Regions from separate parts of the Mesorhizobium sp. C399B genome, predicted to be linked through region 2. Evidence: riboswitches for the same ligand, from Rfam matches in the RefSeq annotation. Region 2 holds a riboswitch; each other region holds the start of a gene.
The links. Region 2 has a riboswitch for thiamine pyrophosphate ahead of thiB (thiamine ABC transporter substrate binding subunit). Riboswitches for the same ligand answer to the same signal wherever they lie in the genome.

Region 1 (4,752 bases), 3.1 Mb from region 2:
GAAGACTTTCCCCCTCATCCCATGCGTGCTGCTCTTGGCGCTGGTCGACCCGGCGGCCGCGCAGGACAATAGCGACCAGCACGGCCCTGCCGCGCCTTGCCAGGCGCAGCCTCAGGACGATGGTCAGAAGCCGCCGGCCGCCAATGGCGGTGGCGAATCGTCCAGCACGCTCGGTCCCTGCGGCGGCGTGCTGCAGCCGCCGCCCAGTGGTGACCAGGGTATGACGCAGCCGCCGCCGGATCAGGGCAAGACGCCGGTGATCAAGCCTGGCGAGGTGCCTGCGCAGCCGCCGAAGCAATGACCTTTGCTTGAAACTTCACGGCGTGGCACGAAGGCGGTCGGTTCCGGTCTTGGCCGGGCGCGACGCGGTCACCGGATCAATGCCGGCGCCGGCCGCGATCGCCACCGGAATTGGAGCCGTGCATCGTCCATGTCGAAGGTCTCCTGAGGGATTGTGCTTCAATGCGAATCTTGCGGGTGCGGGTTCTGCTGGCATGACCGGAAGCCGATCAATTTAGTCTCCGCTTGCGGAACAAGACCGTACCGGCTGCGTTTGCCTCCAGGAGCCCGCCACCTCGATCTGCGCTGTTTTCGCCTCATGCGGGAACACGGCGGAGCTCGCCAACAACGACAGGAGACGAAGATGAAAACCATCCTTATTCCCGCCGTCGCCGGGCTCGCCATGATCGCTGGTATCGGCATTGCCGCCGCCGACGAGGTCATCGTCACGCAGCCGGCACAGCAGCAGGTGATCATCACCCCGGAACAGCGCACGGTCGTGCACCAATACGTAAAGAAACATCCGCTTGCCTCGGTCAATCTGCTCGGCGTCGAATTGAATGTCGGCACTGCCTTGCCTGACACTGTCGAGCTGCAGGAGGTTCCCGACGTTCAGTACAGATACGCCGTCGTCGACAACCATACCGTGTTGGTCGACCCCAGCACGCGCAGGATTGTCGAGGTGGTCGAGTAACGCTCGACAACCTAACCATTCATCGGTGATACGGCCCTGTCGTTCTTCCCAAAAGGGCGGCAGGGCCGAATGACGAACATGATGAAAGGAGAATTGCCATGTTGCCGCATGTCGAGACCCCGAACTCCGCCAATGTTGCGGCGTGTTGCGACAAGTTGCTGGCCGAGCGCAACACGGCGCTGTTATCGATGAAGGAAGCGATCGCGCTCCTGCGGGAGCGCACCGGCACCGATCGTTCGGATGCCGACCTCGCCGGGCTGATCGTCAAGAAAGCGGCGCTGCTCGGCGTTGCGGTGATTTCCGACCCGCGCTGAGATGTCTCGTCACTCAAGACGCCGGTCGAATTTTCGGCTAATGTTTTCGTGGAATCTGGACCAACCGACCGGACCCAACCACGGAGGCTTAAGTGACGGACGACAAACAGGACCGCATTCGCCAGCGCGCGCACGAGATCTGGGAAAAGGCCGGCCGGCCTGAAGGCGCGCATCAGGAACACTGGGAGCAGGCCACGGCTGAAGTCGATGGCGCGGTCGCCAAGCCCAAAAAGGCGGCGAAGAAAGCTGACGCCAAGCCCGCCAAGGCAGCCGCCAAGCCAAAGGCGGCGAAGCCTGCCGCCGCAAAGTCCGGCAAAGCCAAATCGAAATAAGGCCAGAAATAAGGCCAGTCGAAATAAAGCAAGGCCGGAATTCGCTGGCCGGGGCCATCCTTGGCGCCCGCCGTTCAGGCGCGCCCGAGCCTCTCAACCTGACGAATTGCGCCTGCGACGGGCAGCGCAATTCCTTGTGTTTGGCGACAGGCGCCCTCATGCCTCCCAGGCATAACTCGACAGCGCAAAGCGAATGCCGGCAGCTGTCATGGTCAGTTCGCATTCGGTGATCTGGCGCAGGTGGCGCAGATAGCGCGTTACAGTCTGTGGCAGCCAGCCGGCGCAGGCCTCGACATAGGCGCGGCTGTGAACAAGGGTGCCGGTCGACAGCCTCTCGTCCTTCTCGGCAACGACTTTCAGATATTGGCGGATGAAGCGGATGTCGTCGGCGATGTCTTGGCTGGCCATTCGCCAAGCCCCGGCGAGGCGTTCGCACTGATCGAATGACAAGGGCAACAAAGGGGGCGGCAATAAAGGCGGCGGCAACAAAGGCGGCGGCAACGACGGGGGTGACAGCAAAGGCCGAGAGAGATCGGCGAAGGCAACATGGTTCGCTGTGCTCAAGGACATTCCTCTCTGCGAAAAGAGATATCGTACTTTATGTACGAATAAGCGTCAAGCCAATTTCGTACGGTTGGGACGATGGAAATGAATATAGCAGCGGTCGCTTCAGCTAATCCCGCATCGTGAATCCTTCAGGAGTCGCACCAATTTCGCGGAGGGATTTCCCCAGGATGGTGTGACTGTTTTCCCTCGTGGCGGCGTCGAACAGGTTCAAGCCGCCCCGGATCGTCTCGCGCCAGTTTTCGCCCTTCTCCCACGCTTCCATGAAGGCGAAGGCAAGGTCGTCCTGGCGACGCGTGGCTTCGAGCGCTTGGGTCAGCAGGCGCGCTTGATGGAGATCCTTCTCCCGCTTGGCGCCAGCGCTCGGCCCGCGTCGCGAGGCGACGATCAGCTTGTGGATGGCGTAGCGCTGGGGCGAGGGGACCAGCACAGGCAAGCCCGAGCGATGCAGGAGCACAGTCCGGATGGGGTCGCGGATAAGGAAATCCAGAAACCGTAAGGGCTGCGCGGAGTCTCTGCCGTTTTCTTATAATTACGTTTATCAGCTTGAATTTCAACGCAGTTATAAGAAGTTCGTGGATACGTTATAACGCAACGAACTGACGAGTCGTCTGTTAACGCCCGGGCGCCCGGCACGTCTGGCCCAAAACACTTTCCCGCAGTGCCTCAACAAACGGCTTCCCCAATGCCGCGAACGGTGCTTTAACCCGCCCATCCACAGGGGTGCTCCGTATCGTCGGGGCTGAGATGAGGGCGGCAAGCCTTCGGACCCTAAAGCTGATCTGGATAATACCAGCGGAGCGAGGCGGGCGATGTTTTCAGGCGCACAGATTTCCCTTTATCCCATGACCGACGATTTCGTCGGCGTCATCCTCGGCGCGCTCGGCGCGCTCGATCCCTGGCGCGACCGGCTGCGGATCGAAACCGATGACATCTCGACCCTTATGGTCGGGCCGCCCGAGGTGCTGTTTCCCGCCATGCGCGACCTGTTCGTCGCGGCGGCCAAAAGCGGCAAGCACTGCGTGCTTTCGGCGGCGGTCTCGCGCGGCTGTCCGGGCGAGCCCGACGATCCGATCTGCCGCTCCGACGAGACCGGCGGCCCCGCCATTCCGCTGGACGAGCGCAAGATCGCCGCGATCCGCGCTGTCCAGGCCACGCCGTCGACCGGCCAGCCGGTGGCGGCGCAGTTCTCGCTCTACGTTATGGGCACGGGCGACCATATGGACGAGATCTACGGCTGCATCGATTTCCTGAAACAGTCCGGCGTCTTTGAGCGCTCAAAGAACTTCTGCACCAAATTGCGTGGCGATGCCGGTGCGGTGTTTGCCACGCTCAACGAGGCCTTCTGCCGCTTCGGCCCCGGCGCCGGCCACGTCACCCTCGACATCACGATCTCGGCGAACAGCCCGAGCGCCGTCTGAGCCGCGGCTCAAGCGTCGTTCCTTGAGGATATTGCCGTGGCTGGTTTATCTGACCCATTGCGTGGAGGAGATGCCTCTGACCCCTCAGCACAGAGAGGAGGGGAGCCATTGGCGATTGGCGAAGACCGCGATGCCCACGAATCTCCCCCCTCGAGCAGGAGATGGCCGGCAGGCCAGAGGGGGTCCCAGCGCGTGGAGCGCCGACGTCCTTTTCGCATCGGCAAGGCGTGGGCGCTCTATGCGAGACGACCCCCTCTGTCGCCTTCGGCGACATCTCCCCCTCGAGGGGGGAGATTAGCCGCAGCCATCGCCAAGACCATCCCCGCCGCCTGCGCCTCCGCCCTGCTCCTCGCGGCGTGGGAGCTCTACGCCCGCTATGGTGGCGCTGCGCCCACCATGCTGCCGGCGCCGTCGCGCGTGCTGCAGCAGGCCTGGGAGCATCGCGCTGCCCTTGCCGACAACACGCTGCCCACCATCCGCGCCACATCAGCCGGCTTCGCCTGCTCGTTGGTCGCTGCCTTCGTGCTTTCGGCGGTGGTCGATTTCTTGGCCCCGCTGCGCCGCGCGCTGTTTCCGCTGCTGATTGTCAGCCAGACCTTGCCGCTGGTCGCGATTGCGCCGCTCATCGTACTGTGGTTCGGCTTCGGGCTGATGCCAAAAATCTTGCTTGTGGCGCTCGTTACCTTCTTCCCGATGATGGTGGCGCTGGTCGAGGGTTTTGCCGCGACCAGCAAGGCGATTTCGCAGATGCTCGCCACCATGGGGGCAGGGCGCTGGCGCATCTTCTGGCTGGCGCGCCTGCCTTCGGCGCTGCCCTATTTCTTCGCCGGGCTGCGCATCTCCATCACCTACGCCGTCGTCGGCGCGATCTTCGCCGAATATGCGGGGGCGGCGAAGGGGCTGGGCATCTACATGCTCAATGCCAAGAACAACTTTCGGCCCGATCTGGTGCTCGCCGCGGTCGCCGTCAGCGCCGCGCTCACGCTTGTCTTGTTCGCCATTGCGGTGCTCGTCCAGCGCTTCGCCATGCCTTGGGAGAATGCAGGGAGCGAAAGCCGCGACGGCAAGGTTGAAGCTGCAGAAGAGAACCGTCAATGACGCGGCTCGAACTCCGGGACATCAGGAAGAACTTCGGCGCGCTTGAGGTG
Region 2 (4,752 bases):
CGGTGAGCATCTTCAACAGCGTCGTCTTGCCGGCGCCGTTCGGCCCGACAAGGCCGACGCGATCGCCGCGCTGGATGCGGGTCGAGAAGCCCTTGACCACGGTCAGGTCGCCAAAACTCTTCTCGATGTTCTTGGCCTCGATCACCAGCTTGCCGGATTCGGCGGCGTCGCTGGCCACCATGGTCGCCGAGCCCTCGGCGCCGCGATGGCCGCGAAAACGCTGGCGCATGGTCTGCAGTTCGCCCAGGCGGCGCATGTTGCGTTTGCGGCGAGCCGTCACGCCATAGCGCAGCCAATGCTCCTCGCGCACGATCTGGCGGCCGAGCTTGTGCTGTTCGCGCTCTTCCTCTTCCAGCACAAGGTCGCGCCATTCCTCGAAATGGCCAAAGCCCTTGTCGAGGCGGCGGGTCTGGCCACGGTCGAGCCAGACAGTGGCGCGCGAGACGCGTTCGAGGAAGCGACGGTCGTGCGAGATGACGATCAGCGCCGAAGACGTCCGGACAAGCTCTTCTTCCAGCCATTCGATGACCGACAAATCGAGATGGTTCGTCGGCTCATCAAGCAGCAGAATATCGGGTTCGGGCGCCATGACGCGGGCAAGTGCTGCGCGGCGCGCCTCGCCGCCGGAGAGATCGTTGGGGTTCTCCGTGCCGGCGAGGCCGAGATGCTCCATCAGATATGTGGCGCGGTAGGGATCGTCGGCAGGCCCAAGCCCCGCCTCGACATAGGCGCGCACATTGGCAAAGCCGTCCATGTCGGGCATTTGCGGGAGATAGCGCACCGTTGACGAAGGCTGGCGGAAGACCTCGCCGTCTTGCGGCTCGATCAGACCAGCAGCAATCTTCAGGAGCGTCGACTTGCCGGAGCCGTTGCGGCCGACGAGCGCGATCTTGTCACCGGCGGACGCCGTCAGTTCGGCGCCATCGAGCAGCGGCGTGCCGCCAAAGGTCAGTCTTATGCCGTCGAGGTTGAGAAGGGGCGGGGCCATGTCAGCTTTCAGGCAAGGGGTAGGGGTGGGCGAGCAGCAGCGCGCGGCCATGGCCGAGCGCGATTTCGAGGCCGCCCCCGGTCGTGTTGGACTTGACCTCGTTCGAGATGGTCAGCGACGAGCCGAACAAGACCTCGACATGGTCGAGCGGCCACTTCGCGCCGGACACGGTGAGGCCCGAAAGATCGGAAAAGCCGAGCACCGAAAACAGCGTTCCGTCGGCATAGTCGAAGCCGGCCTTGCCATGCAGCAGAGGGGCGCCTTCCTGCGCTCCGCTGGTCAACAGCACTTTTGTGCCGGCCTCGGCCAGCCGCAGGCTGAGCGCCAGATGGAGGAAGGCGTGGTCGGCGCGCTTGCCGCCGAAAGCGCCGGCCAGCACCAGGCTGGTGGCGCCGCGTTCCAATGCCGCCGCGATCGCCAGTTCGCCATCGGTCTTGTCCTTTTCGGGAGGAAACACCTCCCGCGGCACGGCGGCGAGATCGGCAGGCAGGTCCGCCGGCACAGAATCGAAATCGCCGACCCACAGCTCCGGCATCAGGCCGATCAGGCGGGCATGACCGATGCCGGCGTCGGCGGCGATGACGCGCGTGCCCGCGACCTGGCGGTCGAGCCGCGGCGTGCGGACGAGATCGCCGCCAAGCAAGATGGTGAATGTGCTCATATCCGCTGGCCCTTACCAGCCCCGCCGACGAAACGGAAGGCCGAGCGGCACCGTCACTCTTTGTTGGAGCATGATCTTTTTCCGGAAACGGTTCCACTTTCCGGGATCATGCTCGGGCAAACTTCCGCTTGCGTGGCACCTTGGCCGGGCCTATGTGTCGAAACGCTCTAACGGGGTGCCGGACGCGATCTTCGCGGACCGGCTGAGAGGCAGTCTCGCCAACCCGCTGAACCTGATCCGGTTTGTACCGGCGGAGGGATTAGACGCTTCGGACAGCCCGACGCCTCAATTCCTTTCAACACGAATGAAGGAGGCGCCGATGCGCATTTTTTTGTCCCGTCTTGTCCCAGCGCTGGGGCTTGCTGTTTCGCTACTGGCAAGCCCTGCGTGCGCGCAGGAAAAACTCACGATCTATACCTATGAGAGTTTCACTGCCGACTGGGGTCCAGGCCCCCAGGTGAAGAAGGAATTCGAGGCCGAGTGTGGCTGCAGCGTCGACTTCGTCTCGGTCGCCGACGGCGTCGCACTTCTCAACCGCGTCAAGCTCGAAGGTGCCTCGACCAAGGCCGATATCGTGCTTGGTCTCGACACCAACCTCACCGCGGAAGCCAAGGCTTCCGGCCTGTTTGTCCCACATGGCGCGGTGGCTGAAAACAACGTGCCGGGCGGCTGGAGCGACGACACTTTCGTGCCCTACGATTATGGTTATTTCGCCGTCGTCTACGACACCGAAAAGCTGAAGAGCCCGCCGAAGAGCCTGAAGGAACTGGTCGAGGGCGATGCCGCCGACAAGATCGTCATCCAGGATCCGAGGACGTCGACGCCGGGCCTCGGCCTGCTGCTGTGGGTCAAGTCGGTCTATGGCGACAAGGCGCCGGAAGCCTGGGCGAAACTCAAGGGCAAAGTGCTGACGGTGACGCCGGGCTGGAGCGAGGCCTATGGCCTGTTCTCCAAGGGCGAGGCGCCGATGGTGCTTTCCTATACGACGTCGCCGGCCTACCACATGGTGGCCGAGAACACCGGGCGCTACCAGGCGGCCTCGTTCGAGGAAGGCGAGTATCTGCAGGTCGAGGTCGCCGGCATCACCACCACGGGCGCGAAGAACCCGCTGGCGGCGAAGTTCCTGGCCTTCATGACCGGGCCGAAATTCCAGGATGTCATTCCGGAGACCAACTGGATGTTCCCGGCCGGGAAAACCGACAAGCCGCTCAATCCGGCTTTTGATAGGCTGGTCAAGCCGGCGAAGACCTTGCTGTTCAGCCCGGAAGAGGTCGCGGCAAATCGCAAGGCCTGGGTGGATGAATGGCTGGCGGTGATGAGCAAGTAGATTTGGCTGTATAGTCAAAAGATGAGTGCTCTACGGCGCCCCCCTCTGTCCTGCCGGACATCTCCCCCACGAGGGGGGAGATTGGCCTTTACGTTGACTTTCGCCAATCTCCGAAGCTGCAGGAATGAGCGGAGCGCTAAAACCGCCAATCTCCCCCCTCGTGGGGGAGATGTCCGGCAGGACAGAGGGGGGCGCGAAGGAACGCGACGCCCGGTAAAGAGTGCAACGCTCTGACCCCCGCATCACGGCCGGCATTGTCGCGCTTGCGGCAATCGCGCTGCTGATCGGTGGCGCCTTCGCCGGCCTTATCCGCGAAGGCGCGCACGACCTTTCCGGCGCCGCGTCCGCCTTTGACCTCTATCTCCTGCGCGTTGTCCGCTTCACGCTCTGGCAGGCTGCGCTCTCGATGCTGCTTTCCGCCGTACCGGCGCTGTTCGTCGCCCGGGCGCTGTCGCGGCATCCGCGCTTCTTCGGACGCGGCTTCATCCTGCAGCTGTTTACTGTGCCCCTTGCCTTGCCGGCGATTGTCGCAGCGCTGGGCATACTGGCGCTCTATGGCCGCGCCGGTTATTTCGCCGCGATCGGTGGCCAGAGCTGGCCCGACATCTATGGGCTGCCGGGCATCCTCGTCGCCCACGTCTTCTTCAACCTGCCGCTGGCCACCCGGCTGTTCCTCGAAGCGCTGGGAACGGTGCCGGCCGATCAATGGCGGCTGGCGAGCCAGCTCGGCATGGGGGCGAGGCCAGCCTTCCGGCTGATCGAGTGGCCGGTGCTGCGCGCCGCGCTGCCGGGCGTCGCCGGGCTTGTCTTCATGCTTTGCATCACCTCCTTCACCATAGTGCTGATCCTCGGCGGCGGGCCGGCGGCGACGACGCTGGAAGTCGCCATCTATCAGGCGCTGCGTTTCGACTTCGATCCGGCGCGAGCGGTGACGCTGACGGTGCTGCAGATCGCGCTGACTTTTGCCGTCATGCTGGCGCTGACGCGGCTCGGCGCCAATGTGACCGGCGACGCCAATTTGCCTGTCGCGCCGCGCCGCTATCACTTGGCCGGCAAAGCAGAAACAGCGTTCAACGCCGTCCTGATCGTCCTCGCCTTGCTGTTCGTCGCCGGACCAATGGCGGCCACCGTCGCGTCCGGCCTCGGCGCCGATCTCGGCCGGCTGGCGGGCGAGAGTGCCGTGCGTCAGGCGACCCTGACCAGCGCCGGTCTCGCCCTCTCGGCGGCGCTACTTTCGGTGGCGCTGTCGCTGTCGCTGATCATGGCTCGGCGGGCACTGTCCCTGCGCCGCCGGTCCAGTGCCCGTTCATTGCTCGAACATGCCACCGACACCGGCGCCGGCTTCGTCCTCGTCGTGCCGCCCATTGTCATCGGCGCCGGCTGGTTTCTCCTGCTGCGCACGGTCAGCGATGTCTTTGCCATCGCGCCGGTCATGGTCGTCACCGTCAACGCGGTGATGGCGATGCCCTTTGCCATCCGCGCGATGCGCCCGGCCTATGATGCGGCCAGCGAGCGCCACGAAAAGCTGTGCGCGCAGCTTGGCATTGCGGGCTGGAACCGGCTGCTTCTGGTCGACTGGCCATCGCTCCGGCGGCCGCTGGCCACCGGCTTTGCCTTCGCCGTGGCGCTGTCGCTCGGCGATCTCGGCGTCATCGCGCTGTTCGGCAGCGATTCGGTGCAGACCTTGCCCTATCTCCTGCTGGCGCGCATGGGCAGCTATCGCACGGCCGATGCTGCCGGGCTGGCTTTGCTGCTCGGGGCGGTCTGCCTTGCATT
Region 3 (4,752 bases), 1.8 Mb from region 2:
GCAAGCAGCCCGGCCAGCGTGGTGGCGGCAACCTCATGCGCTTCGCCGTTGACCATCAGTTTCATGAGCAAGCTCCTTGGTTCTGTCTTGACTGAAAACCAGGTCGGCAGCCTGGCGCGCCATGGCGGGAGCCAGGAGAAAACCGTGACGATAGAGCCCGTTGATCGCGATGATTTCACCGTTCGTTTCGACGCGCGGCAAATTGTCGGGAAAGGCTGGGCGGACGCCGACACCGGTTTCAACGATCTCGGCCTCGCCAAAGGCCGGGTGGAGGGCATAGGCGGTACCCAGAAGCTCCATCATGGAGCGCGCCGTGATTGGTCCGGCGGACTGGCTTTCAATCATCGTCGCACCAACCATGAAACGGTGATCGGTGCGCGGCACGGCATAAAGCGGAAAGCGCGGATGCAGCAAACGGACCGGCCGCGACAGCGAGACATCAGGCGTACGAAGAATCAGCATTTCGCCGCGAACGCCACGCAACCTGTCATAGGCCGCTGCCATTCCCATGCAGTCTATCTGACGGGCGAAACCCGAAACAGGCCGGGCGTCGGCGCCGAAGCGGAACTCGACCCCCGTGGCCGCGAGCTTGTCATGAAGTGCCGCCATCGCCTGGCGTGGGTCGAGGTGAGCCTCGTCGGGGAAGAGCAATCCACGCCGGAAGCGGCCGGCGAGGTCGGGTTCCAGGAGCGCAATTTCATCTTCCTCGACACGCCGATAGCCCGTCGTGCGGCTGGCGAACCGGTCGAGCTCGCCCGCATCGCGCGGCGCGGCCAAGACCAGCGTTCCCCGTCGTGCTACCAAGCCTGGCGTTGCGGCGTCCCACCAGTCGGCGGCGTCGCTTCCGAGATCCAGCACCGGCTGCTCGGCGCTTTCACGCTCGCACCACGGCGCCAACATGCCACCGGCGAACCACGACGCATTGCCCCCAAGGGCAGGCCTTGTCTCGGCAACGGTAACCGCCGCGCCGCGTGCGGCGAACTCGAAGGCGGCGGTGAGGCCAGCAACGCCCGCTCCTTTGACCAAGACCTTCATGATGGCTCACGTGGCTGAGGTATGAGCGGTGCGCCGGTCTCGTCCGCCGGCAGGTAGAGATCACCGCCCTCGCGGTATTTCGCCGCCATCGCCGCCATGCCCTCTTTCTGCGCCTCGGCACGGATGTCGTGAGAGATACGCATCGAGCAGAATTTCGGTCCGCACATCGAGCAGAAATGCGCCACCTTGTGCGCTTCCTTGGGCAAAGTCTGGTCGTGGAAGGACCGCGCCGTTTCCGGATCGAGCGACAGGTTGAACTGGTCCTCCCAGCGGAACTCGAAGCGCGCGCGGGAAAGCGCATCATCCCTGACTTTCGCTGCCGGATGGCCCTTCGCCAGGTCGGCGGCGTGGGCGGCGATCTTGTAGGTGATCACGCCGATCTTGACGTCGTTGCGATCGGGAAGGCCGAGATGCTCCTTGGGCGTGACGTAGCAGAGCATGGCGGTGCCGAACCAGCCGATCATCGCGGCGCCAATGCCTGAGGTGATGTGGTCATAGCCCGGCGCGATGTCGGTCGTCAGCGGTCCAAGCGTATAGAACGGCGCCTCGCCGCAGACGGCGAGTTGCTTGTCCATGTTCGCCTTGATTTTGTGCATCGGCACGTGGCCAGGCCCCTCGATCATCACCTGGCAATCCTTCGCCCAGGCGATCTGCGTCAACTCGCCGAGCGTCTCCAACTCGGCGAACTGCGCCGCGTCGTTGGCATCGGCGATCGAGCCCGGACGAAGGCCGTCGCCGAGCGAAAAGGATACGTCGTAGGCTCTGGCGATGTCGCAGATTTCCGCGAAATGCTCGTAGAGGAAGCTTTCCCGGTGATGGTGCAGGCACCACTTGGCCATGATCGACCCGCCGCGCGAGACGATACCCGTGACCCGGTCGACGGTCAGCGGGATATAATGCAGCCGCACGCCGGCGTGGATGGTGAAATAGTCGACGCCCTGCTCGGCCTGTTCGATCAGCGTGTCGCGGTACACCTCCCAGGTCAGATCCTCGGCAATGCCGCCAACCTTCTCGAGCGCCTGGTAGAGTGGCACCGTGCCGATCGGCACCGGTGCGTTGCGCACGATCCAGTCCCGGATGTTGTGAATGTTGCGGCCGGTCGACAGGTCCATCACCGTATCGGCGCCCCAGCGAATCGCCCAGACCATCTTTTCAACCTCCTCGGCCATCGAGGAGGTGACAGCGGAGTTGCCGATATTGGCGTTGATCTTCACCAGGAAATTGCGGCCGATGATCATCGGCTCGCTTTCGGGATGGTTGATGTTGGCGGGAATGATCGCCCGTCCGCGCGCCACCTCGTCGCGGACGAATTCGGGCGTGACGAAATCGGGCAGCATCGCGCCGAAAGCCTCGCCGTCGCGCTCAACCTTGCCGTGCAGGATCTCGCGACCAAGGTTCTCGCGGATGGCGACGAACTCCATTTCGGGTGTGATGATGCCGGCGCGTGCATAGGCAAGCTGCGTCACCGCCTTGCCTGCTTTGGCTCTGAGCGGTCGGTGGCGGATGGGAAATTCTGGCGTCAGGCGTTCGCCCGTCGCGAATCCGTTGTCCTCCGGCCGGACGTGGCGGCCGTCACAGTCCTGGACATCGCCGCGCGCCAAGATCCATTCGTGGCGAAGCCGGGCCAGGCCTTTTTGGATGCTGGTTTCGACAGCCGGATCGGTATAGGAGCCCGACGGGTCGTAGACGGTGACGGGCGGTTCGCCGGCTGTCGGATGGACGGAGATTTCGCGCATCGGCACCCGGATCTGCGGGTGGATGGCACCGGGCTTGTGGATCTTACGCGAAGCAGGCAGCGGTCCCGTTGAGACGGCTGGGGTGAGGGCATTCATCTTGAGGCTCCTTTGCTCATGCATTGGAGACCCAGTTCTGTGCCGGAAGGATGAAAAGACGCTTCTGTCGACCTGCCGAAACAGGACCTCGGGCGTGAACTCCCGCAGAGCGCTTGCACCGTCCCTACGCCAGTATGAACTGGATCAGGTTCAACGGGTCACTGCGCCGCGAAAGCCAGCAGTATCTCAGCCCCTTGCCGGGACTCCCCTGGTGAATGCCTCAAGTTGAACGGGCCGGGGTTGTCTTGTCAAGCGCGTGTTCGTCCTGCGGCGGCGGTGGGCGGCAATCAAATTGGGGCCAAATTGGGCCGACGGCCTCGCCACGGGTCGCGGAGAAGTTCCGCGGGAGATAGGGCAGGTGTGGCCAAAGCTGCATTTGCCTCGTCAAACTTGATGTGACATTGACGTAGACGGAACTGCTGCGTTTCAAGGATCTTAAGCCGTCAATGCCTGATCGGAACAGAACTGGTGGGACGCCCGAACGCCCCACAAACATCGTGCTCTCGATCACCTCCTATTGTCGCCGGAAAAGGGGTGATCGACCAATCGATCAAGGCGACCGCTCGCTGAAGGGCGCCCTCGGTTTCAGCACGGCTGGGTGAAGTGGCAATGACATGTCCAATCCAGTCTCGGAAATCCCCCTTCCTGACGATCGGTGTCTTGGGTTCAACATTCAATTTGACCTCGGCCACACCGGATATAGCAGCTGCCTGAGTGTCGCCACCAATCCAGTCCAGGGTGCCATCTTGATCAGGAAGCAGGAATCGCGCGGCCGCGGTATGCGAATGCTTTTTGCGCAGATCCCATTCCTCGCCAATGACAAGCTTGATGTGCTCGGCGACGAGGTCGACACCGTAAGCTAACTGGACCAGTTGAGGGTCGGGCGCGCCACTAAGACGCGGATTGACTTCAATGACAACTGGACCGCGTTTCGTGCACCGGAGTTCAACGTTAGTTGGCCCCCAGCCAAGGCCGAGAGCCCGCAAACAGCTCAGCGAAACATCGGCGATGCGCTCACGCTCCTGATCGGTTAGCAGGGCCGGATACGTCACCTCACGTATGACGAAATGGGGGAGGGGACCAAAGTCATTGGCGCAAATCGCAACGACCTCATTCCCCATAACATTAATGCTATAGAACGGGCCCTGTGCGAATTCTTCGACGAGTATTTTCGGTGTAGACCGCCATATGTGCTTTCCGCCCAATAGATAAGTCGTATGTTCGGCTACGTCTTCGAGGCTGCGGCACAATCGGACACCGATGCTGCCGCTGCCTACTGCCGGCTTAAGAATCACGGGCAGGCCGATCTCTGCAGCCGAGCTTTCTACCTCCGCCGCATTCGTTGCCAACCGATAGGCCGGTATTGGAACGCCGGCCTGCGCGAGGAGTTGGCGTTGCTTGAATTTGTCGCAGCTTCGTTCAATCGATTCAGGGTTCGGTCCCGGTAGATCGAAATGCCGGCAAAGCTTGCCAACTGTCGCATAGATCGATTCATGGTCCCCGGCAAAGCCAGTAATGCCAGCAATGTCGTGGGTAGCACGCAGCCGCGAACATTCGCGGACCAACGCTTCGAGATTGCCAGTGTCGACACGGATTGCCTCAACGTTTTCCGCCGAAAGATAGTCGTACCGAGGTGGATCAGCCGTCAGAGTAATTGGATGAAGACCAAGACACTGAGCCGCTTGGACGTATAGCTGACCAGTACCCCTATGGCCTTCGACCAATATGAGCGCTCTTCTTCTTACCATTGCTGTTAATCCCGATGTTGCGTGCTGGCGGCGGTCCGAGGGTACCGGCGTCACTTTTATGGCCGTGCCGGACCTCAGACTCGCGGTGCCGTACCATTGTCAACGACTGACGCTTGTAAAAATCTTGTAAATTGATT

Region 1: linked by a shared signal. The riboswitch ahead of NLY36_RS27565 (YkoF family thiamine/hydroxymethylpyrimidine-binding protein) and the one ahead of thiB (thiamine ABC transporter substrate binding subunit) in region 2 are both predicted to bind thiamine pyrophosphate.
Region 3: linked by a shared signal. The riboswitch ahead of thiC (phosphomethylpyrimidine synthase ThiC) and the one ahead of thiB (thiamine ABC transporter substrate binding subunit) in region 2 are both predicted to bind thiamine pyrophosphate.

What each region holds. Positions count from the first base shown of each region.
Region 1 covers NZ_CP100472.1:5,786,249-5,791,000, forward strand. The annotation lists gene NLY36_RS27535 (hypothetical protein) at 1-301, shown strand, start outside; gene NLY36_RS27540 (DUF1236 domain-containing protein) at 644-973, shown strand; gene NLY36_RS27545 (hypothetical protein) at 1,072-1,287, shown strand; gene NLY36_RS27550 (DUF2934 domain-containing protein) at 1,380-1,619, shown strand; gene NLY36_RS27555 (hypothetical protein) at 1,776-2,027, opposite strand; gene NLY36_RS27560 (GSU2403 family nucleotidyltransferase fold protein) at 2,293-2,640, opposite strand; TPP riboswitch at 2,893-3,005, shown strand; gene NLY36_RS27565 (YkoF family thiamine/hydroxymethylpyrimidine-binding protein) at 2,996-3,604, shown strand; gene NLY36_RS27570 (ABC transporter permease) at 3,860-4,702, shown strand; gene NLY36_RS27575 (ABC transporter ATP-binding protein) at 4,699-4,752, shown strand, end outside.
Region 2 covers NZ_CP100472.1:2,730,092-2,734,843, reverse strand. The annotation lists gene NLY36_RS13030 (ABC-F family ATP-binding cassette domain-containing protein) at 1-988, opposite strand, end outside; gene NLY36_RS13025 (thiamine diphosphokinase) at 990-1,649, opposite strand; TPP riboswitch at 1,811-1,925, shown strand; gene thiB (thiamine ABC transporter substrate binding subunit) at 1,969-2,976, shown strand; gene thiP (thiamine/thiamine pyrophosphate ABC transporter permease) at 3,197-4,752, shown strand, end outside.
Region 3 covers NZ_CP100472.1:4,547,527-4,552,278, forward strand. The annotation lists gene thiS (sulfur carrier protein ThiS) at 1-65, opposite strand, end outside; gene thiO (glycine oxidase ThiO) at 34-1,035, opposite strand; gene thiC (phosphomethylpyrimidine synthase ThiC) at 1,032-2,867, opposite strand; TPP riboswitch at 2,971-3,087, opposite strand; gene NLY36_RS21685 (ATP-grasp domain-containing protein) at 3,311-4,615, opposite strand.